DNA from 2 places in the Cytobacillus firmus genome. Region 1 is predicted to be linked to the other one. Evidence: riboswitches for the same ligand, from Rfam matches in the RefSeq annotation. Region 1 holds a riboswitch; the other holds the start of a gene.
The links. A riboswitch is a leader RNA that binds a small molecule or an ion and turns the genes downstream of it on or off. The one in region 1 is predicted to bind FMN.
Positions count from the first base shown of each region.

Region 1 (5,675 bases):
AAATAACCGGTGACAATTACAGTATATCGGAAGCCAAAGACGAAGATTCAGACCCGGAACCTCTTGCAAAAGAAGAAGATCCACAAGAGGATCATGCGCAGCTTTCCGGTGACCCGGAAAAAGAATCTAGCAATGATATAAGCATGAAGTCTGTTTCATCCGAAGCAAGCCCTACTGCCGTTTATGAAGAAGACTTGGCAGGAAAAGAAGTCCTGACCTATGCAATTCCGGATAAGGAGGCTAAAAATATTGTACCTGTCAGCGTTCTGGTTGATAGTGACCCGGCCAGGACGAAATTTGCTCTGTTTGAAGACACGATGAGCAAACTTACTGAAGATGCATGGGGTTTAGATGATTACTATCCTTTAAAAGCAAATTTAACTCATGACCAGGAAAATAACATCCTGACAGTTGATGTGCCGGCGGATCACCCATATAGTATTTCCTCCACCTCAGAGTTACTTTTAGAGAAGGTTTTGGCGAATATAATGAACAATTTAGATATAGAAAAGATTGACCTTAGAACGGAAGGGAAAGTCGGCATTGAGTTCGGCCATTATGGATATAGAGACGAATTTATCCCGGAAAATAGCAATGGTAACTTAATTTATTATTTCTTGTATCCTAATGGTGCAGATTCAACACCATTCCTGGTGCCGTTAAGAGAAGAGCTCAATTCGGTAAAAGATGCTCTGAAAGCCATGAAACAAAATAGGACTGAAAATAATTTACAGGCATCCATACCGGATGATGTTGATTTTGAAATAGAAGAAAAAAAGGATGGCAAACTCAAAATCCGTTTTAATAATGAATCAGAAATAATCGATAATGCACCAACACTTCATGCGATCGAAGCAATCCTTCTTACGGCAAAAGACTTTGATTTCGACACGGTCAAATTAGAAAATGCAGATGTTGATAAAATAGGCAAGTTTGATCTTACTGAGGAATTAAAGGTACCTGTAGCAGCTAATAAACGAGATTTGCCAAATTAGAAAGGCGGCCCTATGTGGCCGTCTTTTCCATTTTAGGATAAAGTTCCTCCATATCTGCATAAAAACGTTGCTGCTGGAAGAATACTAATCACTGTGCTTTTATGAGCTTTATTATTAATTGTTCTAAAAGAGTACAAGCTGTCATAGGGTGAAAGAGAGTGCAGATAGAAAGCGCTCGAGCGGATATTTCAGCTGACATCATAGGAGGAAAAGAATGAAGGATTACATAAGGCGTTTCTTTATCGCAGGAATAATGGCTCTTTGTGTGAGTTTGCTATTTCTGGGAGGGAAGCATTCTAAAGCTGCTGAGCCAAAAATTTCTGAGTTGACAGAGCATTGGGTATGGCCGGCAGAAGGTGTAATTACGGACACGTATGGTACAAGAAGTGGTCAGCATAAGGGCATTGATATTGCCGGAGATTCCGGTTCTCCGGTTTATGCCGCTGACGCTGGAATTGTGTCCAGGTCGTATTACTCTCAAACATACGGAAATGTAATATTTATTAAACATAGCAACCAAACCGAAACAGTATACGCCCATCTGAATAAACGATTATCTGCTGAAGGCGACAAAGTTTCGCTCGGACAGAAAATCGGATTGATGGGAAGCACGGGTGACTCTTCAGGAGTCCATCTTCATTTTGAAATACATGCGCAGGCATGGACAGCTGATAAAATAAATGCAGTGGATCCCTCTGTGGCATATGGCATGGGAGAAGTTGGACAAGCTGTAAATGCAGCGGCAAGAACTGAAAACGCACGTGAAGTATCAGCCCGGCCGTCTAATTATAATTCTGGACAAATAACAAATGATTCCGGGGAAACCTACCATATAGTTAAAACTGGGGAAACATTATGGACCATCGCTGCACACTATAATCTGCTGCCCGGTGATATTGCCGGTTTAAATAATATTAATCCTGATCACATTCTTACAGGTCAAAAACTGATGATAAAACCCGGCAAATTTAGTGAATACACTGTTAAGCAAGGCGATACATTAACTTCTATAGCGAAAATGCATGATACAACAGCAGAAGCTATTAAAGAGTTAAACAATTCAAATTCAGATGTTATCAAAATTGGACAAATTCTAATCATTCACAAAAAATAGAATAGAAATGATTGCACCGCTTTACTCCCTTAAAGTATAATGGGTAAAAAACTGGGGGAGTTAGAGAAATGCTTACAGACTATCATAACCATCTTGAAAATGGCACGTTAAGCCTGGATTATTTAAAAAAATTTACAGATGCTGCTGCCCAAAAAGGGATTGAATCTTTTGGGATTTCGGAACATGCATATCATTTCTATCAGACAGCAGACATTCTGCAAAATCCATGGGTAAACGAAAGACGATTTTATGATATGAAAGACTATGTGAATGTTTTTCAAGAAGCGTGGAGTAATAACATAGATGTGAAAATGTCAATAGAAATGGACTATACGCCGGGCAAGCATTATGAAATGGCGAAGTTTATTAACAGCTACTCATTTGATTATGTAATTGGATCCATACATTGGGTTGGAGATTTCGGCATAGATCTTGCTGAATTTAGAAAAGAATGGGATAAAAGGGATCTTTATGAGATATATAGGAAGTATTTTGATCAAGTGGTCACACTGGCCCAATCCAATTTATTTGATATTGTAGGCCATTTAGACCTCGTGAAAATCTTTAAATATGTTCCTAAGGACGAAGAGTTTTTGCTGGAGCAGTATGATCGTGCAGCCAATGCACTGGCAGAATCCAAGACATGTGTAGAGATCAGCACAGCCGGTCTGCGAAAGCCAGTCGGTGAACTATACCCGGACAAACGGCTCCTGCAGAAATGCTATGAGAAAAATATCCCGATTGTACTTTCATCTGATGCGCACTTTCCTGAACATGTAGGTGCCGATTTTGATAAGGCTATTGCTCTTGCAAAAGAAGTGGGATATGAGTCCATCATGACTTTTTCCAAAGGAGAAAGAAAGGAATATCCTCTTGGATAATGCAAAAGGGATGGCAGAGCCTCCCTTTTATGTATTATCCAGAAAAATTTTAATAGGTATGGACATGGATATATATGTTTCAAATCCATACAGATAAACAAATCCCTTCACAGAATAACTTTTTTTCAGTATAATTAATCTGTATAAATAAATACGGTCTATCTTCGGGGCAGGGTGAAATTCCCGACCGGCGGTGATGGGTTAATCTTAACTCTAAGCCCGCGAGCCTGAGAGAAGCGTTTGGTCGAAAAACGCTTTGCATTTAATTGGGCAGGATTTGGTGCGATTCCAAAGCCGACAGTACAGTCTGGATGGGAGAAGATGGAGGTTCTGCAGACGTTCAAAAAATGCAGGTTTTGAACGTTATTAAGCATGCCTTAGCAACTCTCCCTCAAGTTATTTTTGCTTGAGGGTTATTTATTGCGAAGATATTTGCTTAGCCGAACCTTTCTTCTATAGGAGAGATAGTCCTAAAAAGGAGAGAGGAACTTGAAAAAACTTAATATCAAATCAATGGTTGCCATCGGAATGCTAAGCAGCATCTCTTATGTATTAATGCTGCTCAATTTTCCAATTCCGCCGTTTCCGCAATTTTTGATGATTGACTTCAGCGATATTCCTGCATTAATCGCGGCGTTAATCTTTGGCCCGGCGGCAGGAATATTAGTGGAGCTTATTAAAAATATTCTTGATTACTTCATGACTGGGAGTGCAACAGGGGTACCTGTCGGACATATTGCAAACTTTGCGGCAGGCATTTTGTTCGTCTTGCCTACTTATTATGTATACAGCAAGCTGAAGACCAAAAAAGGCATGACGTTTGGGCTCGTAATCGGCACCATGGTTATGGCTGTTATTATGAGTGTGCTTAATTACGTTGTCATTCTGCCGGCATATACATTCTTCCTGAATTTCCCGGCAATGTCAGCGCCTGAAATGAGAACAATGATTGTGACAGGAATATTGCCATTCAATATCCTAAAAGGAATTATTATTTCAATTGTTTTCATGCTCATTTTTACACGCATGAGAACCTGGGTAGAAAAGCAGGCTGTATTAAAAAGTGCAGCATAATGAATATATAAATCTAAAGCAGCGGCAAATGTTCCGCTGCTTTTTCAATTTGTAAGCCAAAAAACTCCCTTTCTAGTTGAAAGGGAGCAGTAGCTTAACAAAGATTAGAGTATGGCTGAGGGATTATTCGTATTTAAGCGGGTCGCCATCAAAAGCGTCATCAGCAACTTTGATTGAATCGGTTGGGCAGCCTTCGAATGCATCCATCATATCGTCCATCAATACATCTGGAATCTCAACGATACCCTGGTTATCATCAAGGGTAACAAATGCGATGCCTTCATCATCGTAATCATAAATGTCCGGTGCAGCTGCGCCGCAAGCTCCACATGCAATACATGTTTCTTTGTCAACAATTGTATACTTTGCCATGAAAAAAACCTCCCAAGAATTAAACAATTAATCTCCCATCAAGATGATGGTAACACATTCCTCACATCCTATTGTAAAACTGTATGTTCAACTTTTCAATAGAAAATGTATTGAGAATGCTTATCACATAAGGGTTTAGGCATAATTTACCCTGTTAGAAATAATTAAAACGGCCTGCCGAATTCTTTCATGATAAAATAGAAGTAAGAAAAAGAAGGTAATGAAAAAATAAAAAATCTTATGCCGTAAGGTGAACATAATGCAAAGAGCTTATTTGAAATCTGTAATAATGTACTGTGTTAACGAGTTGCAGGGACAAAGAACTATATATTCCATTTTACATTTGCTTAATGGAAAAAAGTCTTCCCAGACCATCCAAGATGCTCATCTATTTCAACTAACCCCGTTTTTTCGTACATTTGGAAATTTAAGCAGGGGAGTTCTGGACCATCTTGCAGAGGAAATCCTAAGCAGCAGCTGGATGACTGCCATTGATGAAAAGCATTACATTTTAACTGAAGAAGGGAAGAAAGAGCTCGAAAGATCTCTTTTAGAATGTCCAATACCTTCATCATTAAACGGATGGCTGTATCATAGTACAGGTGAATTGTTTTGGGAGAGGATTACACTTTTAATTCAGGTAATATCCCACTTAAATAATAACAATGTAAAGTACCTTCCTATCCAAAGAAAAAGAGATATTCATGAATGGCTGAAAGACTTTCTTGGGAAATCTGGATTTTCCCGCGGTGAAGTTGGGGTTATGCTGTACAAGGAACTTGGTCAGTGCCTTGAAGGTCTGAATAATATTAATCCTGCTGTGCTGACATTGAGGCTGACAGGCTATAACCGTATTGGCCTCACAGCTGTTCAGGCTTCTGAACAGCTTGGAATCAGCCAGGATTATTACCACCATCAGTTCCTTGGGGCTATTCATCATATACTGGCAAGCGGAAGAGATAATTCTGCCGAATATCCGCTTATCAATAAGATCGTTAGCGATGCAGGAAATGAAGTTCAGCTAACATTGTCTGCCCAAAAGACTTACACAATGTTAAAACAGGGACTGGAATTGGATGATATAGCTAAAATGAGAAGATTGAAAAAAAGTACAATTGAGGATCATATTGTGGAAGTAGCATTAAACGACAGCTGCTTTAATATCACACGTTATGTCTCCGAGGAAAAACAGAAGCTGATCCTTCATGCAGCCAATCGTGCTGATTCAATGCAATTAAA
Region 1 is NZ_CP098323.1:3,509,677-3,515,351, reverse strand. Features, by position in the region: gene NAF01_RS17790 (GerMN domain-containing protein) at 1-995, shown strand, start outside; gene NAF01_RS17785 (peptidoglycan DD-metalloendopeptidase family protein) at 1,210-2,109, shown strand; gene NAF01_RS17780 (histidinol-phosphatase) at 2,178-2,990, shown strand; FMN riboswitch at 3,147-3,317, shown strand; gene NAF01_RS17775 (ECF transporter S component) at 3,480-4,064, shown strand; gene NAF01_RS17770 (ferredoxin) at 4,188-4,436, opposite strand; gene NAF01_RS17765 (YpbB family protein) at 4,696-5,675, shown strand, end outside.

Region 2 (5,675 bases), 230 kb from region 1:
TGTATAGCCTACTGCTTTAAAATCTCCAAATTCTGTTGGAAGCTGAATCTCCACTTCCCTTTTTACAATGGAGTCATGTTTTAAGCGATACTCTATCAATTGCTGAATCGTAATCATTTTCAAGTTGAACTTTTCCGCTACTATTTCAAGGTCATCCACACGCGCCATTGTTCCATCATCTTTCATGATTTCACAGATAACCCCGGCTGGTGCAGCACCGGCAAGGCGAGCAAGATCTACCGCAGCTTCTGTATGTCCTGCCCTTCTAAGGACTCCTCCTTTTTTCGCAACGAGCGGAAAAACATGTCCCGGACGGGAAAAGTCTGAAGGCTTAGCATCACTCTCGAGCATTTCCTTTATCGTGAAAGCACGCTCAAAGGCACTGATGCCTGTAGTGGTTTTCACATGGTCAATACTGACTGTGAAAGCTGTTCCATGGCTGTCAGTGTTCACCTCTACCATCGGATTCAGTTCCAGCTTTTCAGCCAGCTCCTCAGTGATAGGTGTACAGATCAGGCCTCTGCCTTCTTTGGCCATAAAGTTGATGGTGTCCGGTTTAGCATATTCCGCGATTGCCAGGAAATCTCCTTCATTTTCCCTGTCTTCATCATCACAGACAATGATGACTTTCCCCGCTTTTAAATCTTCCAATGCCTCATGTATTTCACTAAACATGGTTTATTGCCCCTCCTTTTGCTAATTATAAGAAGCCGTTTTCCTTAAGGAATCCTTCTGATATTCCTTCTTTAGGCGGTTTGGTCTCCTGCCGCCTGTTCATGAAGGAATATAGATACTTGGCAAGCATATCGAATTCGAGATTAACAATGTCTCCAACAGTTTTGAAGCCCAGTACCGTTTCACTCGCTGTATGTGGAATGATCGAGACGGTAACGGTATTGTCTTCATTGCCGAATACAGTAAGGGAAATCCCATCTACTGCAATAGAGCCTTTCATGATAAGCAAATGGCTTAAGGCAGGCGGCACAGATATTTGTATATAAATAGCATTCTCACTCGCTGCCTTTTTGATGATTTGACCTGTACCATCCACATGCCCTGTCACAAAGTGCCCGCCAAAACGGCCATTTGCCGACATCGCCCTCTCCAAATTGACTTTTGTTCGTTCTTTAATGGCAGAAAGCGAAGTGCTTTTGAATGTTTCGGGCATGACATCTGCTGAAAATTCATTTTTTGCAAAATCCGTAACCGTAAGACACACGCCATTAACCGAAATGCTGTCCCCCAATTGAACATCTGATAATACTTCGGAGGCCTGTATCGTCAGTTTCATTGCCTTGCCTTGCTGAACTACTTTTTTTACTGTTCCAAGCTCCTCAATAATTCCTGTAAACATTATTGCCTGGCCTCCCTCAGCGGTTTTGCGGTAATTCTAAGGTCTCCGCCAATCCTTTTGATTTCTGTGAATTCCAGTACAGGGGAGTCTTGTACATAGTCGGCACCATCCCCGCCAATAAATGGAATCGCCTTATTGCCTCCAATAATTTTAGGAGCCATATAGAGGATCATCTGCTGAAAGAAACCTTCTTTAATAAATGAAGCATGGATCTCAGACCCGCCTTCAACAAATAAAGTCATGATGTTTCTTTCACCTAAGTTTTTTAATACTTCTTTAATCGGCACCTCATTAGCAGGAAAAGAAAAAACTTCTGCATTATACTTCCTTATTTCCTCTGCTTTTGTCGAATCTATTTCGCAGCCGGTAAAGATGATGGTCTTAACAGACTGATCTCGGATGACATTTGCGTCAGCCGGAATTCTGAGGTTTGTATCTAAAACAATTCGAATGGGATTTTTTCCGCCTTGGGGCAGCCTGGCGGTTAAAAGGGGATTATCGTGAATGATTGTATTTACACCTGTAAGTATTGCGTCATGTTCATGCCGTAGACGGTGTACATCCTGCCTGGATTCTGGAGAGGTAATCCATTTGCTGTCACCGGTTTTTGCAGCTGTTTTCCCATCAAACGATGAAGCTGCTTTAATGGTTACGTATGGTGTCTTTGTTTTTATAAAATGGAAAAATGGTTCGTTTAGGGCATCTGCTTCCTTTTTCAACAGACCGGTCACCACGTCAATACCGGCATCCTGCATCCTTTCGATTCCTTTGCCTGAAACCAGAGGATTTGGATCGTCAGAAGCAATAAAAACCCTATTAATCCCTGAATTAATAATTAAGTCTGCGCATGGTGGAGTCCTGCCAAAATGGCTGCACGGTTCAAGAGTGACATAAATATCAGCCCCTTTAACCTCATCGCCAGCCGCAGCAATCGCATGGACTTCTGCATGGGGAGTTCCCGCCTTCAGGTGAGCACCCATCCCCAGAATTTCACCATTTTTAACAACAACCGCACCCACCTGCGGGTTAGGACTTGTTTGTCCTTTGGCTACCGCTGCCAGACTGATGGCTAACTTCATATATTCCTGGTGGTTCAAATTATGAAAATCCTCCTTTCCTTACAATTTCTCCAAATTAAGTATGAAACGGCAAAACCCCGTACACCAGCTAGGTGAAACGGGGCAAAAACACATGACGAAATAAGCGTTTAAAAAAAAGAAATTTTGAACGCGTTACTATACTCATTCCTTCTCCCATCCAGACTTTCACTGTCGGCTTTGGAATTTCACCAAATCCACCGCTATTATTAAGCACCTATCTCTGCTAAATAAAACCGGGTCACGGACTAAGAGGGCGTACCCTCATCACCGCCGGTTGGGAATTTCACCCTGCCCCGAAGGAAATCCTATTCTATTATAAGAATCTTACCATGAATAGCCGGAATATACAAAGAGAATTGGTTGTGAAAGAAGTGAAACTTTTGCTTTAACCAGCCGTATAGTTAAAATATAGAAGAAGGAATGAAAGGGCGATACTAATGATTGAACCGAAAGAACAGCTGATAAATGAATTAAAGAAATGCGAAGAATGGGAAAAAGACCAAGGTGATTTGTGGTTTTGGGAGAAGCTCGGGAGGCTTCCTTTCAAACTTATTGATAGATTCACACCGGAGTTCATACAAAAAAAGGTTGGAGTGATTCTTGATGAACTTGGCACGTATATTCAATCAGGAGGAAGATATTTAAGTTCGGCAGCAGCGTTAAAGAATTATTATCCTGGACAGAATATCCATACCTTGCAGGATGTAGAAGCCCTGCCCATAGTAAAGATGGATGCAGCCGCGGAAAAGCTAACCTCAAACAGAAAAAGAACCGCTGCATTGCAGGGTGCGGGAACTGGAGTCGGAGGGATTTTCACCCTGACCATTGATATCCCTCTTCTCCTCGGCATTCAATTAAAAACACTGCAGGATATTGCGATTTGCTATGGCTTCGATCCTGCAGATAAAAATGAAAGAATGTTCATCGTCAAAATCCTTCAATTTGTCTCCAGTGATATTGTTGGAAAAAAAGCTATTCTGCAGCAGCTTACCATGTTTGGTGCTAAAGAAGAAGGACCAAAAAGGGAAGTCGTTTCTGAGCTTCAAGGCTGGAGAGAGGTTGTGTTTTCGTACAGGGACCAAATAGGGTGGAAAAAACTTTTCCAAATGATCCCTATTGCCGGATTGCTTTTTGGGGCATTCATAAATCGCTCTGCCGTTAATGATATTGCAGAAGCCGGCATTATGCTATACAGAAAAAGGGTAATCGTTAATCGACTTCACCAGGATATGATTGCAGATATAAAACCGGAGAGCTAATATGGCTCTCCGGTTTGTTTATGGAAGCTTTTTGATTTCCTTCTCCATATATTCTTCATTTAAGGCTCCCAAAACTTTTTCTCTAATAACTCCATCAGAGTCAATAAAATAGCTTGTAGGATAGGCCATAATATTATAATCCGCACCAACAGTGCCTTTTACATCCATAGGGATTTTAAAAGTCAGACCCAGCTCTTTCACGAACTTCTCAGCGTCTCCGTTATTCTTTTCAGTGTTTGTGAGATTTACGGCAAGAATATCGAATTTTTTATCTTTGTACTTTTTATAAAGCTTCTCCATATGCGGCATTTCCGCGCGGCATGGAGGACACCAGCTTGCCCAAAAATTCAGAAGCACAGCTTTGCCCCTGTAGTCACTGAGTTTCACCGGATTCCCTTCCATATCTGTCAGTTCAAAATCTGGAGCAAGGCTGCCTTTCTCCAGACCAATAGGCAAATCCTCAGGATCTTCAATTTTATCGTATTTTTGCATTTGTCCAGCTTGCTCTACTACTCCCTTTTCCTTAAGAATGGTCTTGTCAACAATGAACAGCAAAAGGACAATAACAGCAGCTGCCAGTAAAAACTTTTTCATTCCAACACCTCTATACTGAATTCCCTATACTTAAACTGAATTTATCATACTATATGGGGAATCCAGAATCTATAAATGTGCACATGGTTTTAATGATTGCGATAAAGAAACAGAGCCGCAAAAATGGCATAAATTCTACGCTTTTCTTTTGCATCCAGACTAATATTAAAAGAAAGGACAGGTGTGTTTGGATCCTTAAAGCGCTTACTCCACTCAAATGGCATCCACCCTTTGCGAACACGGGCAATTCTATTCGATTGATCATCTAGTACCTGCAGATCTGTATGCAAAAAGGTTTTAGGAACGGCATACTGCATATCTCCATTCTGAAACAGCAGTGTGCTTCCTTCCTTTTTTAATTCGATAATTTCCCTGCAGTGACCATCTGAAGACAAGACTTCGATTCCCTTTCTACGGATGATGATTGATGCCTCAAGATTATCAGTATAGTCATAAATTCCCAGCCTTTTTGGAAAGAATCGGTCGATAAAATAAGGCAGGAACCAGCGAAGCTTCCGCATTTTCATATCTCTTATTTCACCTATCACCCTTCCTTCGGGATCAAAAATAACCATTCTGAGAGAAGGGGCCGGCAGAAAAGCGATCAGCACTCTTGACTGCTGCAAAAAAGGCAGAGGGGCTTGTCCAATAGAATAAAAGTTACTTGCCGCTGCCTCGGCTGCCCTTTGTTTATTCAGAAGATATATTTGATGACACAAAAAGCTATAAATAATAAAAGGGAACAAGATAATAATGAAATTCCCTGGAAATTTGTTAAAGAATATCAATAGGAAGAAAAATGGCGGCATAAGTGCAGTTAGGCTTGCATTCAAAGAGATGTCAGCTGTTTTCAGGTAATAGTGCTGGATATTCATCAGTAAGTCTCCCCTGCTATTTTTATTCTCTCTATATTCTATTAATCAGGTCCAATAAAAATGAATTTTAAGAGGATTTTATTAGCAGGAGCTCTTTTTATTTTGCAAATTTCACTTATAAAAATAAGCTGACGGAAAGTTTCCGCCAGCCTGATTAATTGGATTATTTTAGCGCATTAACTGCATTTATTAGCCCGTGGCCAGATTGCTCGTCATACCCAGGTTTAAAGATATCTTCAGATGAAGTTTGAATGATATGCTTAACTTGTGCGGGAGAGATGTTGTCTTTACCATGTTTTGCAATGATCACACCTGCAAGTGCCGCTACTTTCGGAGCAGCCATTGAAGTTCCTCCCTTATAGCCATAGCCTCCGCCAGGGATTGTTGCTAATGCCAAGTAAGTATTATCCCTGCCCGCTCCAGTATTTGGATCATAGTTTGGTCCCAAGTCTCCACCTGGAGCCATAACATCAATTTTGCCGACACCATAATT
Region 2 is NZ_CP098323.1:3,283,140-3,288,814, forward strand. Features, by position in the region: gene NAF01_RS16550 (bifunctional 3,4-dihydroxy-2-butanone-4-phosphate synthase/GTP cyclohydrolase II) at 1-675, opposite strand, end outside; gene ribE (riboflavin synthase) at 701-1,354, opposite strand; gene ribD (bifunctional diaminohydroxyphosphoribosylaminopyrimidine deaminase/5-amino-6-(5-phosphoribosylamino)uracil reductase RibD) at 1,354-2,451, opposite strand; FMN riboswitch at 2,596-2,759, opposite strand; gene NAF01_RS16565 (EcsC family protein) at 2,892-3,713, shown strand; gene NAF01_RS16570 (TlpA disulfide reductase family protein) at 3,732-4,307, opposite strand; gene NAF01_RS16575 (hypothetical protein) at 4,397-5,182, opposite strand; gene NAF01_RS16580 (S8 family serine peptidase) at 5,346-5,675, opposite strand, start outside.
Region 2: linked by a shared signal. The riboswitch ahead of ribD (bifunctional diaminohydroxyphosphoribosylaminopyrimidine deaminase/5-amino-6-(5-phosphoribosylamino)uracil reductase RibD) and the one ahead of NAF01_RS17775 (ECF transporter S component) in region 1 are both predicted to bind FMN.